DNA from 2 places in the Lentibacillus sp. L22 genome. Region 2 is predicted to be linked to the other one. Evidence: riboswitches for the same ligand, from Rfam matches in the RefSeq annotation. Region 2 holds a riboswitch; the other holds the start of a gene.

Region 1 (6,812 bases), on a different contig from region 2:
GTAATTCAAAACCGGAGTTTGCAAACCCGGTAATGAACGCATTATTAGTAATGTCCGACTTTTTGGGTAGATAACTGGAATACGTAATCATGATCGCAAAGGCTATTGATAAACTAAAGAAGATCTGACCATAGGCTGCAACCCAGACACCAGGCTTCGCAATTTCGGCAAAGTTCGGTTCAAAGAATGCGTTCAGTCCAGTCATCGCACCTGGCAGTGTAATGGCACGAATAACAACAATCAAGAAAATAATGACCAATGCAGGAATACAGATGCGGTTTGCTATCTCAATCCCCCTCTTAACTCCTGCGAACAAAATTCCCAATACGACAATCCAAACGATGATGAGCGGGATAAGTACACCAGGAACCAAACCACCAAAATTCCCCGGATCAACCAAATGCAAATAATCGTTAAACATAAATGATTCCGTGTCTGTTCCCCAGCTTAGATTAAATGAAAATAGTGCATAAGATATTGCCCAGGCGATAATAACCGAGTAATACGTTGAAATGACAAATGCAACCGCTACTGCCCACCAGCCGATGAATTCAGATTTCTTATGCATTCGGCTGTACGTTAACGGAGCTGAACCGCGATATTTATGTCCCATCGTGAATTCCATGATTAAAATCGGAATTCCTGCAGTTAGTAACGCAAATAAATATGGAATAAAAAATGCACCGCTTCCATTTTCATAGGCGACGGCCGGAAATCGCCATATGTTCCCAAGACCAATAGCTGACCCTACTGCAGCCATAATAAATCCCGCCCTTGTTCCCCATTGCGAACGATTTTCCATTGATTGACCTCCTCATTAGTAAGTTCTTCTATTTAATTATATTAGATTAAATTAAAATCTTTCCCCTTTTCTGATATTTATACTTGTATTATACCGTTACTTTTAGACTATGTCAAAGTGTTTCAACATATTGACCAACCAATATATGCCTAGCCGCATCACGCAAACTTTACCATCTAAAAACCCCCTCTCATCCACTGACAAGAAGGGGGTTGCGTTAATTTTCCACTTTTGTTTTTTCGATAAATTGAAATAAAAAACCAATGGCAACCAAAATAATGATAGCCGTCGCCAAAGCAAGGATCATATAGTTCGTCCAGCCAATAATCAAATAACCAATACATGAAACCAGTGCAGCCAACATTGCATACGGTATTTGGGTTAAAACGTGATCAATATGTTGCACACCGGCACCAGTTGAAGATAATATTGTTGTATCCGAAATCGGTGAACAATGATCCCCGAACACTGATCCGGAAAGCACCGCTGCTAATGTTGGCAATAACATATTTATATCTGCACCAAGTGTCACGTCCACTGCAATCGGCAGCATAATAGCAAATGTACCCCATGAAGTACCTGTAGCCAATGCCATAAAACCAGCAATAATGAAAAATAAAAATGGCAATAATGTTGTGCTTATCGAAGCATTATCCACAAGTGTTGCCAAATAACTCCCGGTTTCCAATGTGCCGATGATGGAACCAATCATCCATGCCAAAACTAATATATAAATGGCTGGAAGCATAGCCTTAACACCTTCGATAACAATCATTGTTAAAGAGGCCCTTGGGTGACTGGACCGGAGATGAAAAATCAGTGAGCTAATTACGGCTAACAATCCCCCAATGAACAGTGAAACATTAACATTTGTATTGGCGAAAACCTGCAAAAATCCAACTTCACCGCTTTCCTTTATGCCCGTAATAAACATCATCGCAACAGTTGCCACAACTAAAACAACAATTGGTACGATTAAGTGATAAACACGGCCGTTCTGATGCGGTGTGAAAGTCTCGCTTAAATCACCTGGTACTTTTTTATTCGGATCAACTACTTCCCCTGTCTGAACAGCCCGGTTTTCATGTTTTCGCATTGGTCCCATGTCGAATTTCATAAATGCTACGAGGAAAACAAGAATAACTGCTGCAATAGCATAAAAATTATACGGAATCATTTTGATAAAAGCTTCAAATGGCTGTATATTTGTTATTTGATTTGCAGCAAACAAACTTCCGAGCAACCCGATAATATACGCTCCCCAACTGGATATTGGCGAAAGAACAGCCACAGGCGCGGAGGTGGAATCAATATAATACGATAGTTTTGCACGCGAGACTCGATGCCTGTCCGTCAATGGTCTGGCCACTTGACCAACAGCAAGTGCATTAAAATAGTCATCAATAAAAATAATAATACCTAAAATTGCAGTCATCACCTGTGCCCCGACCCTTGTTTTGACACGTTTGATCATCCAATCACCAAAAGCATGACTTCCACCGGATGCTGTTATAAATGCAGTCATAATTCCCAGCATTAGTAAAAATCCTACCAACAACAGGTTGCCGCCGTCAAAGCTCCCATCGTCTACAAATATGCTAGCGAACGACCTCCATATTTCCTTTAAGAATTCTAAAATATTGAATTGATGAATGAATAATGCTCCTACAATAATCCCTGCCCCCAACGACAGCAATACCTTTCTTGTGAGCAAGACAAGTATTAACATAAGTACCGGGGGGATTAATGAATAAATTGTTCCCTCCATATGGTAAACCTCCATTTCTTCATCAAACGACCGGAGAACCTGGAAATTTTAAAGACATAAAAAAACAACGATAGAAAATAACCTACCATTGTTTTTAGTATACGTTATCCTCCATTTCGATCAGTAGTTCTCCATACATTTGTGATATGCATGACAGTATACCCCTTGTTCAAAGATACACCAGCATCGATAAATATGATCTTTATGATGCTTCGGCAACCAGCCCTTTTTCCAATCATCATCGTTGTCATTCTCCAATTGGATACTCATCCTGCTTGCGCCTCTACCTCACCGATCTGATAAGGTTGATTATTTATTTATATTAATACTATACTAGTCTACTTATCTTTTTGCAACTCATTTTTTGGTATCGAAATTGGCGGATTGTTGTTTCCCCCACCGCCGTAATATTCCGGAACTTTCCCCATCACAATACCGGAAGTCACATAAACATCAGTGCTTACTTCTTTGACACTGGTGGAAAACGGTATAACAATTTGCACTTCAGCCTCGGCATGAATATAAACCTTCACTAGCGCACTATTAATCCCGAATTTTTCTACTTCATGTTTTACATCCGTTTTCACATTTCCAACCAGCTCCAGGTTTACAGGTATTTGGGGGCCAAGATTAGAAAGTACAGTATTACCAGTTACTTCCCCAAGCGGGATATTGATCAGTGTCGGATCCTCGGTACTCTTCTCTTCTGCAGTATCCCCATAATCCAAATCAAGGTCCGATTGTTCATCCTCCGGAATTTCCCCACTATTCATTCGTAAAAAAAACTCTTCTGCTCTATCGGTTGCATATCGGTTTATTTCATTGATCGCATCAGGTCTGAATTTCCAGGATGTAATGTTGCCCTCATTATCCCTGGTAAACTCCGTAACATTTTCAAAATCATAATCCTCTGCGAATTTCACAGCAGCATTAATCCCACGGGTCGCAAACTCTGTTGTTTTCACTTCAGCTATATCCCTTAATGTCGGTTTAATCCCTGCATCCACAATAATAAGGGTTAGTCCAATCATAGCCACGAATAAGATCATGGTAATTACCAAAATATTTTTCGCTGGAAGTGGTGATCTTCTTTTCTTGAAAACTGGCCGTCGTCGCAACATCAACCCCCCTCTGAAACAATTTTATGCTTGTTTCAGAGGGGTTAGAATGCTATTTCCGGATTAATTATTCAAGCATTCTACAATTCTACAATATCCGGTCCAGGCATCTACGCCAGTCTGATATCTTTAACCACCGCCATTTGTAAAACCACTACCCGTCATCATGATATCTTGATCAAAGCATCACGACCGATCATACCCGGCTCCCAGTCATACTGTTTAGCTGCATCCGTTATCTTTTCAAGTGGTGCATTTAGTAAATCGTCAATTGTTTTCACCCCAACAGCGCGCCCGGCAATAACATGACGGTCTGCCAACATCTCATTCAATACATCTACATCCAAAGCACCACACATGATATAACCTATTTCATTTGTAATAATTAATAAATTCGTTTTTGGCAACTCTACTTCGATAGCGGTAAAGAACAAGCCCTCTACTTCCAATGGATTTACTGTTATCATGTTACCGTTTCCCCCCTCTTATTTACACTAACATATGTATTCAAGGGGCTTGGGCAATGACACTTGGTTGTGACCAGAAGCGGTTAAATCTCATATTACCGTTCAGCAAAGTCTTTTTTTAAAGTATAAGCGAGTAGATCACGCAGAAATTCTGGTAAAAAATATTTTTTTGTTTTTGATCTGGCCACTTCCGGAAGCAATCGACCGAATGTAAATGTATCGGCAACTGCAACCGTGTAAGTACGATCTGGATTGATAGGATTATCTTGAAACAACACTTCTCTGACTGATTCATGTCCATCGGTGTAAGCTTTTGTGCGAACGGTAATTCCGGAAAATATCATGCGCCCAATCAGCTTACCGCGAAAACCAAAACCTTTTAGTTGCAGCTCCATTAAATCTCTGGTAAACGATGCGCGGACAACCTCAAGCAATTCGTCGCCATTTAATTCCACGACACATGGATTAATTGGATGTGGACAGATTCGATGCACATCCTGGTACGTGACATCTCCAGCAGGCAATCGGTCAAGTAGCAGGCCAGAATTCAGCATCGCACAATCAGCCCTTGTCCAATGTTTCATGTTTGCTGTTAGTTTTTCCATAATTTTTGTATCCTCGAACCACTTCACCTCAATTGATTGATCCAGGTGCACAACTGTCTTGCCTAGTAAATCATCCGCTTGATCGGTAAGTTTTTGTATTTTTCTCTCTGTCCGCATGTCCTTGGTTAAATGACTAATGTCAGTTGCATATGCCTCTTTATGTACGAGTTGTTTGCGGTGATGATCCCATGTCAAAATAACTTCACCAATAAAGTGACAATGCTTCCCTGCCGCTGTCAGTATTGTATTATTAACGATCTCGCCTGTACGTAGTAAATGATGCGTATGTCCACCGATAATCACATCAATTTCGGGAAAACGTCGGGCTATCGTCTGGTCTTCACTGAGTCCTAGATGAGATAATAACACAATTATATCTGACGACTGTTCAACCATCTTGATTTCTCGTTCCAACACTGCAAACGGATCCGAAACATGCCAGTCCAGCAGCTCATAATAATCATTAAAAGGTGCTGTAAGACCAATAACAGCAATCCGTATGCCAGTTAATGACTGGACATACACATGTGAATGGAGCCATGCTGGAGCTGGTTCTGCCATATCATGAAGGTTGGCACAAACAACCTGAAAATTTGCTTGGTCGTAAAGATGGTATAAATCCTGGTGATTAAGCGTGATACCTTCATTATTCCCAAGCGTTACTAAATCATAGCCGGCATCGTTCATCAGGTCCACATTCGCTTTTCCCATAAAGGCTTCAGCAATTGGGTGCGCACGGTCTATATGATCACCAATATCCATTACCCAGCTGGATGCCCGCTCAAGCGATGTACTTGCCCGTGCATCATTTAAATATTGCACTACTTTCGGCCATTGGGAAAAGTTGCTATGCAAATCATTCGTATAATAAAAATATATTTTCTCCTGCATAGTTTAAACACCTTCTATTATTAATCGAATCCCAATGATAACAAGTAAAATCCGTAATATCCATTCCAATGTTTTTCCATTTAAGAATTGATTGGTTTTGGCTCCGATCGTCCCGCCAATCCATGCACCAGGAATAAAGAAAAACACATACTGCCAGTTAATATGGCCCAAATAAATATGTGAACTGACTGTAATCACGCTGATAAAAAAGATAATAAACATGGAAGTTGCTGAAGCTATATGTGCGGGGATACCAAACAACAAAATCATTGCTGGTACAATAATCGCTCCCCCACCAATACCAAACAGCCCGGATAAAACACCGACAATAACAGATAATACGATTATTTTCCAAATCGAAATGGTATAGCAATATGTTTTATTCCCAATCTGAAAGGAACGGTTATAATGTTCCTGATCATCCGTATGTTTCTTATCATGCTTGATTAAAAATAAAGTAGATATGACCAGCATCAAAATACCAAAATAGAGTGAGAATTTATCCGCATCAATGTACTGATTTAACCAGGCACCAAAAATACCAGCCGGAATACTTCCCACCAGAAATAAAAGGCCCGTTTTATAATCGATACGACCCTTTCGGAAATAGGATATAGACGAAGATAATGCCGTAACAACCATCACCATTAAGGAGACTCCCACAATCGTTTGAGGGGTTGCCCAAGCGAACATATCGGTATAATGGAACAAAAACAACAAACTTGGAATTAAAATGACCCCGCCGCCAAGTCCGATTAAACTTCCTACAAAAGCTGTTACAATGCCAATGAATAAACAAATGATGTAAACCAATTACGAATCCCTACTATCTCACGTTGTCGTTACTTGATATGTCTATCACCATACTAGCACGCATTAGTAATGAATTCTATTGATATAGGCTAGTTGAACAAAAATAAAAAGAGCCCGCAAATTGCGAGCTCTTTGGTGGGTTCAAACTTAACCTACCGAACCTTCCATTTCCATCTTGATCAGCCGGTTCATTTCAACGGCATATTCCATTGGAAGCTCTTTAGTAAACGGCTCAATAAAGCCCATTACAATCATTTCTGTCGCTTCTTCTTCTGTTAATCCCCGACTCATTAGATAAAATAATTGTTCTTCTGAGACTTTAGATACCTTTGCTTCGTGTTCCAAAGA
Region 2 (6,812 bases):
TTGCAACAAGGCCTGTCCTCTATGTGTAAATTCAAGGACTCTCAGTTTGCTCCGGAATGTTTTATATCACGATGCAGCCGTTTTCTGGCTGAAATGGTTTCCGGAGTAATTGGGATATGCTTTATTGCTTTTCCTAGCCCGTGTTGTGGCATATTCCGATAAAGTGTTTCATACTTGCCTTTATCAACTGGATAAGTTTCATGGTAAATGCCAACAGCTTCATTGTTGTCGACTTGTTGATTGAAGTTTTTCCATGCAGCCAAATGTTTTTCCCCTTTGGCATAGGCAAGTAAATCCTCAGTCGACTGCCAGTATTGAATCATGAGAGTTGTTCGTAGTCCAAAGTAATTTTCCATGGATAAAAAACCTAACTCCTCCTTGTTCATGTATAGTTCTTTAATCATGCCTCGCATTGCCTTGAAAACTGGTAGCCATTTGTGTACCGCAAATCGCTTGTTCATTCGCATGCCGATTAGAAATACAACAAGATCGCTGTCATTGTCGGTAGTGTAACGGCCAGTGTAAATTGACTTTCTCATGATTTTATTCCTCCCATTTGATGGATCCATCATGACACCCAGATATGATAATTCACTCACTTCGAATACGAAGCATCTTTTGCCTTTTTAATCCGTTCGGTAGTCGCCTCGCACCATTCAATCGCTGCCTGTGTTACCCTTTTTCCATAATCTAAGGTAAATAGCCAATAGATTGCATCTTTTTGATCATGTTTATTTGTCGTAATCATTTGTTCTATGTTTGTGTAAGTTTGATAAGTTATTTTCAATTTTTGCTGGTAATCGTTCAGTTGATTTAGCGTATTTGCTGTGGATTGATGACGTCCGAAAAATAATTTCAATAACAATTCATTTCGCTCCACAGGTATTTGTTCAATCGGTTGTTTGAGCCATTCTTTTAAGGTTGTTTTTCCTTTTTGTGTCAAGAAATACTCCTTTCGATCAGGCTTTCCTTCCTGTGTAGCTGTTTTTACTGTAGCCAATCCCTCTTCTTCAATAAATTTTAGGGTTGGATAAATTTGCCCGTAACTAATTTTCCAAAAGTGGTTTAAACTTTGGTCAATGAATTGTTTAATTGCATAGCCGGATTTGCATGTAGTTGTCAAAATCCCAAGTATTGCGTAGGTAGTATGATTGTATTCTTTCAAAAGGATCATCCTATCTATATGATATGTATCTGTTAGATATATGATGCCACAAAGCTGATGTTAACACCAAACACTATTTTTTGAAAATTTGATTTGATGTAATAACTTGTAATTACCTACTTCTGGTGAAAACGCCCAACACCTTCATTAGGCAAATGCATAAGGATATCATATACTACATTTTGAAGTGAGGGAAAAGAATGAATAACGAATGGAATCAGCAAGCCGCAATGCCTAATTATGAAGGGAATTTGTCAACTGCAGTGCCAGAACAACAAAGAAATTCACAAGAGGAAATGCAAGAGCCGGTTCAAGGGTACGGAGTGGGTTTTAACGGATATCCTGGTTTTGGGAGTGATATTGGCGGACCAGTACCTGTCAGATATGGATTTGGACCTTTCCTTGGCGGTTTGGCAGGTGGGCTGCTGACAAGTTATCTATTATTTCCGCATTATGGTGGTTACGGTGGCTATGGATATTACCCGTATTATCCAGGGTTTTTTTGGTAACTTTTTTGCTATGAGACAAAAATGCCCATTACAACATAAAGGCTTTGGCAGACCGCCGTTTATATGTAAAAGGTCTATTTTAACCGGATTTTAATTCATTTTATACGTAAATCACATTGCCATCATAACGTGAAAAGTTGTGATGGCTTATTAATGGTGGTGGAGAATTTTCAGGTCAATCAATTCATCCTATCATTCAGTCGAGATTACTCTCCAATTGATAAATCTTTTGATAGTGGCCGATATCGGAGCCTAAATGGTTGATAATTTTTGTGAAGTGGTTGATACATGCATGAAGTGGTCGATACCCCCTGCTCACACAATATTGGTGGCGATCAAAATCACATGCGCATGGCCCGCCATCGATTTTCCTTTTACATTGTGCTACTCTTATCCTAATAAAGAACGTAGTAGGAACAGAACTAGAGGTGGAATTAATGATCCATTTTTTGAAGGAAAAAGCTGAGCATTTGTTTTCCGGTTATTTTGCAATGGTAATGGCAACTGGTGCATTATCAATAGGTTCATACCTGCTCGGAATGCATATGATTGCCAAGACATTGCTGGTTATAAACATATTTGCCTATATTGGATTATGGACACTAATGATTATTCGCATTATTTACTTCCTTCCAAATGTATTAAATGATTTAACCAGCCACTCGAAAGGGCCAGGTTTTTTTACATGGGTTGCGGGAACGTCAGTGTTTGGCAGTCAATTGATTATCGTTGGGCATCATCATGTCGTATCTGAGTACCTGTTTGCGCTGGCTATTATTTTATGGTTGATTATTATGTATACCTTTTTTACGGCGGTTACTGTACGCAAGAATAAGCCGACAATCGCTGAGGGAATTAATGGGGCATGGTTAATTGCTTCAGTTGCCACGCAGTCTATTGCTATTTTGGGAACATTATTGGCGCCTTACGTAGGCGGAGAGGCGCAACGAATCCTTTTGTTCTATACATTAGCCATGTATTTTCTAGGGTGTATGCTATATTTGAACATTATTACGTTAATCTTTTACCGGTTTACGTTCGTGGAGTTCAAGTTTGAGGCACTGACACCGCCGTATTGGATTAATATGGGGGCCGTTGCTATTACAACATTAGCAGGGTCAACATTGATTATGCATGCGGACTTATTGCCGTTTTTACATCAGATTACCCCGTTTTTAAAAGGCTTTACGTTATTCTTCTGGATTACGGGTACATGGTGGATTCCGTTACTTTTTATCCTGGCGATTTGGCGGCATATCATCCATCATTATCCACTGACTTATGATCCGCAATTTTGGGGAATGGCCTTTCCGCTGGCGATGTATACAACAAGTACATATCAGTTTTCTGAAGCATTGGGACTGCATTTTCTACTAATCATTCCTAAGATTATGTTCGTGATTTCCATCGCTGCATGGGCTCCTGGATTTATTGGTTTAATCCATCATGTCATCGTTTCTTTTCAAAGGCATAATCAGCACCTGTCCTGATGAGGAAATATAAGCTTTTGAACTATTTGAATAACCTTATGGGATACAACACAGGATTTTTGTGAAAAAAAGAGCCCATAAAAAAATCGCAACAGTCTCGTACCGTTGCGATGTCAATCATGTTAGCTGATAGCTCTCGTTTGTCTTACAGGGATTACTTGTCTTAACGTATTCATTTCTGTTTCATTTAATGGAACGAGTGGTAAACGAACCCCGCCGACCGGGATGCCAGTTATGTTTAAAGCAGCTTTTACAGGTGTAGGGCTAGGCGCTTCGAATAATGCCTTCATGATCGGCAAAAGTTTGCGATGCATTGCCGCGGCCTGTTGTACCTCACCATGTTTAAAATGTTGCACCATTGCCTGCATCTCATTGCCGATAATGTGCGATGCAACGGAAATAACCCCAGTTCCGCCAACAGATAATACGGGCAAGGTCATACTGTCATCGCCACTATATAAGGTGAAATCAACTGGTGTTCCCTGAATGATTGCCGCTGTATCATCCAAATTCCCGCCGGCATCTTTCACTGAAACGATATTATCGATTTTCGACAGGGCAATAATCGTTTCCGGTGACATATTGATTACACTGCGTCCGGGAATATTGTAAAGCATTACCGGCAATGATGTAGATTGGGCGATTGTCTTGAAATGCTGAAACAATCCTTCCTGTGATGGTTTGTTGTAATACGGGGTAACCAGCATGACCCCGTCAACGCCGATCTCTTCTGCTTGTTGTGTTAATTGGATAGATGCGTGCGTGTTGTTTGATCCTGTTCCGGCGATCACAGGGATCTGTTCCCCTACAGTATCCTTAACAAATTTAAATACTTGCAGTTTCTCTTCAGTTGTTAACGTAGGTGATTCTCCCGTTGTTCCTCCTACGACCAAACCATCTGATCCATTGGCAATCAAATGTTGCACTAAAGCAGCGGTTGCTTCATAATCCACCTCACCATTGGCATTAAATGGCGTTACCATTGCAGTTAATACCTGACCGAAATACATGTCGTCACACCCTTTGAAAAATTTTACTTGCCTTTTTTGGAATAAGGATGATCAGGGCAATCGGCTTAAACGCAAAAAAGCAGCAACGACGGCTTCATTGCTGCAGAATAGTTTTATATGAACATTTCTGCGTAAGATAGCCCTCCATATAGCTCACTATATGACAGTCCTGCATTTATTCAATAACAGAACCAGCGTCCGGAACATGAGCTTCCTTCCGCTTCGGCAAATTCCCCTTTCCACCATGATCACCGGATTCTCATGATCCTCCTATGATGTACTCATGTCTTTGCTCCTCTATCCTTATATCAAAAGAATTGAAATAAGAAAATATTTAACTACTTGTACTGTACCAGATAAATGAAAAAACAACAAGGGTTAGAAAGTAAATTGATTAAAATGATTTTGATTCTATGCAGGAACGATTAGTTGACAAGATAGTGAAGCGGTTGTACAAAGGAGTAAAGCTATAGGAGGGCTATAAATGCACGTAAACATGAATGGAAATGAACTGGTACTAATGGTTGGGGATATCACCGATCAGCAAACAGATGCGATCGTTAATGCGGCTAATGGGACACTGCTTGGCGGGGGTGGCGTCGATGGTGCCATTCATCGGAAAGCAGGGAAAGAATTACTTGCTGCATGTAAAAGGATCCGGTCGGAGGTATTACATGGAGCGGAATTGCCAACTGGTGAGGTGGTTATTACCGATGGCTTTGAACTGCCGGCCAGTTATGTGATTCATACAGTCGGCCCCATTTGGAAAAAGGGAGATCATGAGCAGGATATTTTGCTGAAAAGCTGTTATGAAAATTCCTTGAACTTAGCCCTGGAGAAAGGGTTGAACAGTATTGCATTTCCATCTATATCGACAGGCGTTTATCGGTTTCCAATAGACCGGGCGGCCGAAATAGCTATGAAAACGATTATTAACTTTTTAACTGCACATCCATTTGGCATTGTCAAAATGGTATTGTTTTCCGAACAAGATTATCAAACATATCAAACCGCCCTCACCAGAATATTGAATGAACATAGTGGAGGGTGACTGGTGGACAAGCAAATGACGCCCAACCCAAAATGTTGTTGGTGAAAGGATGTTTTTTTCCCGCCAAAAAACGGGAATCGCTGATATAATGTGAGAAATCGCTGATATAACGCCCAGAATCGCTGATACAATGTACAAAACCGCTGATACAATATCCGGAATCGTTGACAAATTTACAATGCAAACAAGCTGTACCGTCAAAACGTTTACGAGATCAGAAACTATTACGTCTTGCTAATCCCAATTAAGGAGTCCCAACTGGAAATTTTTGGGGGCCTAATAAACTTCAACTACCCAATCGCTGTGATATGATAAATATAAAGCTGAAATAGTAAGAATCGAGGAGATAGACATGAAAAAAGTTGGGCTGGTTATGCGTAAGATACAATTTGCAGAAGCACAAGGGCCACGTGTATTTGCTGATCGATTAAAGCAAATTGGCAAGGAATTGGGAGTGGAAATCGTTTTTATTTCCCCGGAGCGCCATGTCAGCGAATATGATCATCTTCCAGGTTACGAGTATGAAAAGGGTGATTTGGTCAATTACGACATTGTGCTGGATAAACTTGATAAGGAAAATATTGATCATGTTATATACACCGTATCGGGGTTTACCTATCTGAACATGTTTATTAAGCATAGTGTGCTTTTTCCACACAGTATCCCGGATCCGGCATTAACTGGTTATGAAATGATGAAGCCATTTTACGGGATAGTGGATAAGGCGATTGTGCAAACTGAATATTTAAAAGACAAATTGATGACAACATTTGATGTGAAGGATGTAACGGTTATTCCGATTGGTTTTAATGAGAATATGGCCAACAAATATTTTGACCCACAGCAAATCATCGATAACCGGATTCTCTGGATTGGCAGGGACGAGGAAAATCGCCGGCCCGATCTGGTTTTTGAATATGCACGAAAGAATCCGGATAAGGAAGTGGTGATGGTATTCGGTGGGGAGCGATATCGGGAAAGTGTTAAAAAATATGTCATACCGGATAATGTAAAATTGGAGTTTGCGCTGTCACAGGATGAGATTTTTGCATTGATGAATAGTGCCAAAGTGTTTTGGAGCTGCTCGAAATTTGATACCTATGCGATGCCCTTAACTGAGGCGTTAGCAATGGGAAAAATCATTGTAAAGCCAGAACACCCATGTTACAGGCATATTAGTTCGCAGCACGCTTTTTCCGGAAACGAGCAAAATTGGTTTGAGCTTGTCAATATGGCAGCTGCATCACCATACAAAGTCTCACAGGAAAACCGGAAGTACGCATTTGATAACTTTTCCAGCACCATCATGAAACAAGGCTACCGGGACTTTTTCGATGCCTGGCTATAGGACAAAGGGGCGGTTCTCCAGTCCCACCATTTTATGGAAGTGCCGAAAAAAAGCGAATGGTCCTGTCGATAAAAATGGGCAAAGCCGCTGACCGCACTGAAAAAAGAAGTGGGATAATGTGCCTGTCCCTTTGTCCCGCATTGTCAAATTTGTTTGGCGGGTCTATAATAGATGCTTCTGGTTTTATTCTATTTACGGAAAGAAGTGTCCGAGGTTGCAATTTTGTAGAGTTGTAGTGC

The links. A riboswitch is a leader RNA that binds a small molecule or an ion and turns the genes downstream of it on or off. The one in region 2 is predicted to bind lysine.
Region 1: linked by a shared signal. The riboswitch ahead of ABRT01_RS07295 (Na+/H+ antiporter NhaC family protein) and the one ahead of dapA (4-hydroxy-tetrahydrodipicolinate synthase) in region 2 are both predicted to bind lysine.

Annotation. Positions count from the first base shown of each region.
Region 1 covers NZ_JBFNXI010000010.1:74,052-80,863, reverse strand. Annotated here, with positions in the region: gene ABRT01_RS07300 (sodium-dependent transporter) at 1-802, opposite strand, end outside; gene ABRT01_RS07295 (Na+/H+ antiporter NhaC family protein) at 1,020-2,570, opposite strand; lysine riboswitch at 2,687-2,864, opposite strand; gene yunB (sporulation protein YunB) at 2,909-3,688, opposite strand; gene ABRT01_RS07285 (YunC family protein) at 3,853-4,155, opposite strand; gene ABRT01_RS07280 (bifunctional metallophosphatase/5'-nucleotidase) at 4,251-5,651, opposite strand; gene ABRT01_RS07275 (sulfite exporter TauE/SafE family protein) at 5,655-6,464, opposite strand; gene sufB (Fe-S cluster assembly protein SufB) at 6,612-6,812, opposite strand, start outside.
Region 2 covers NZ_JBFNXI010000007.1:9,106-15,917, forward strand. Annotated here, with positions in the region: gene ABRT01_RS05095 (DUF4188 domain-containing protein) at 42-539, opposite strand; gene ABRT01_RS05100 (PadR family transcriptional regulator) at 596-1,165, opposite strand; gene ABRT01_RS05105 (hypothetical protein) at 1,366-1,674, shown strand; gene ABRT01_RS05110 (tellurite resistance/C4-dicarboxylate transporter family protein) at 2,112-3,164, shown strand; gene dapA (4-hydroxy-tetrahydrodipicolinate synthase) at 3,287-4,174, opposite strand; lysine riboswitch at 4,304-4,482, opposite strand; gene ABRT01_RS05120 (O-acetyl-ADP-ribose deacetylase) at 4,659-5,225, shown strand; gene ABRT01_RS05125 (glycosyltransferase) at 5,578-6,573, shown strand; gene ABRT01_RS05130 (CidA/LrgA family protein) at 6,788-6,812, shown strand, end outside.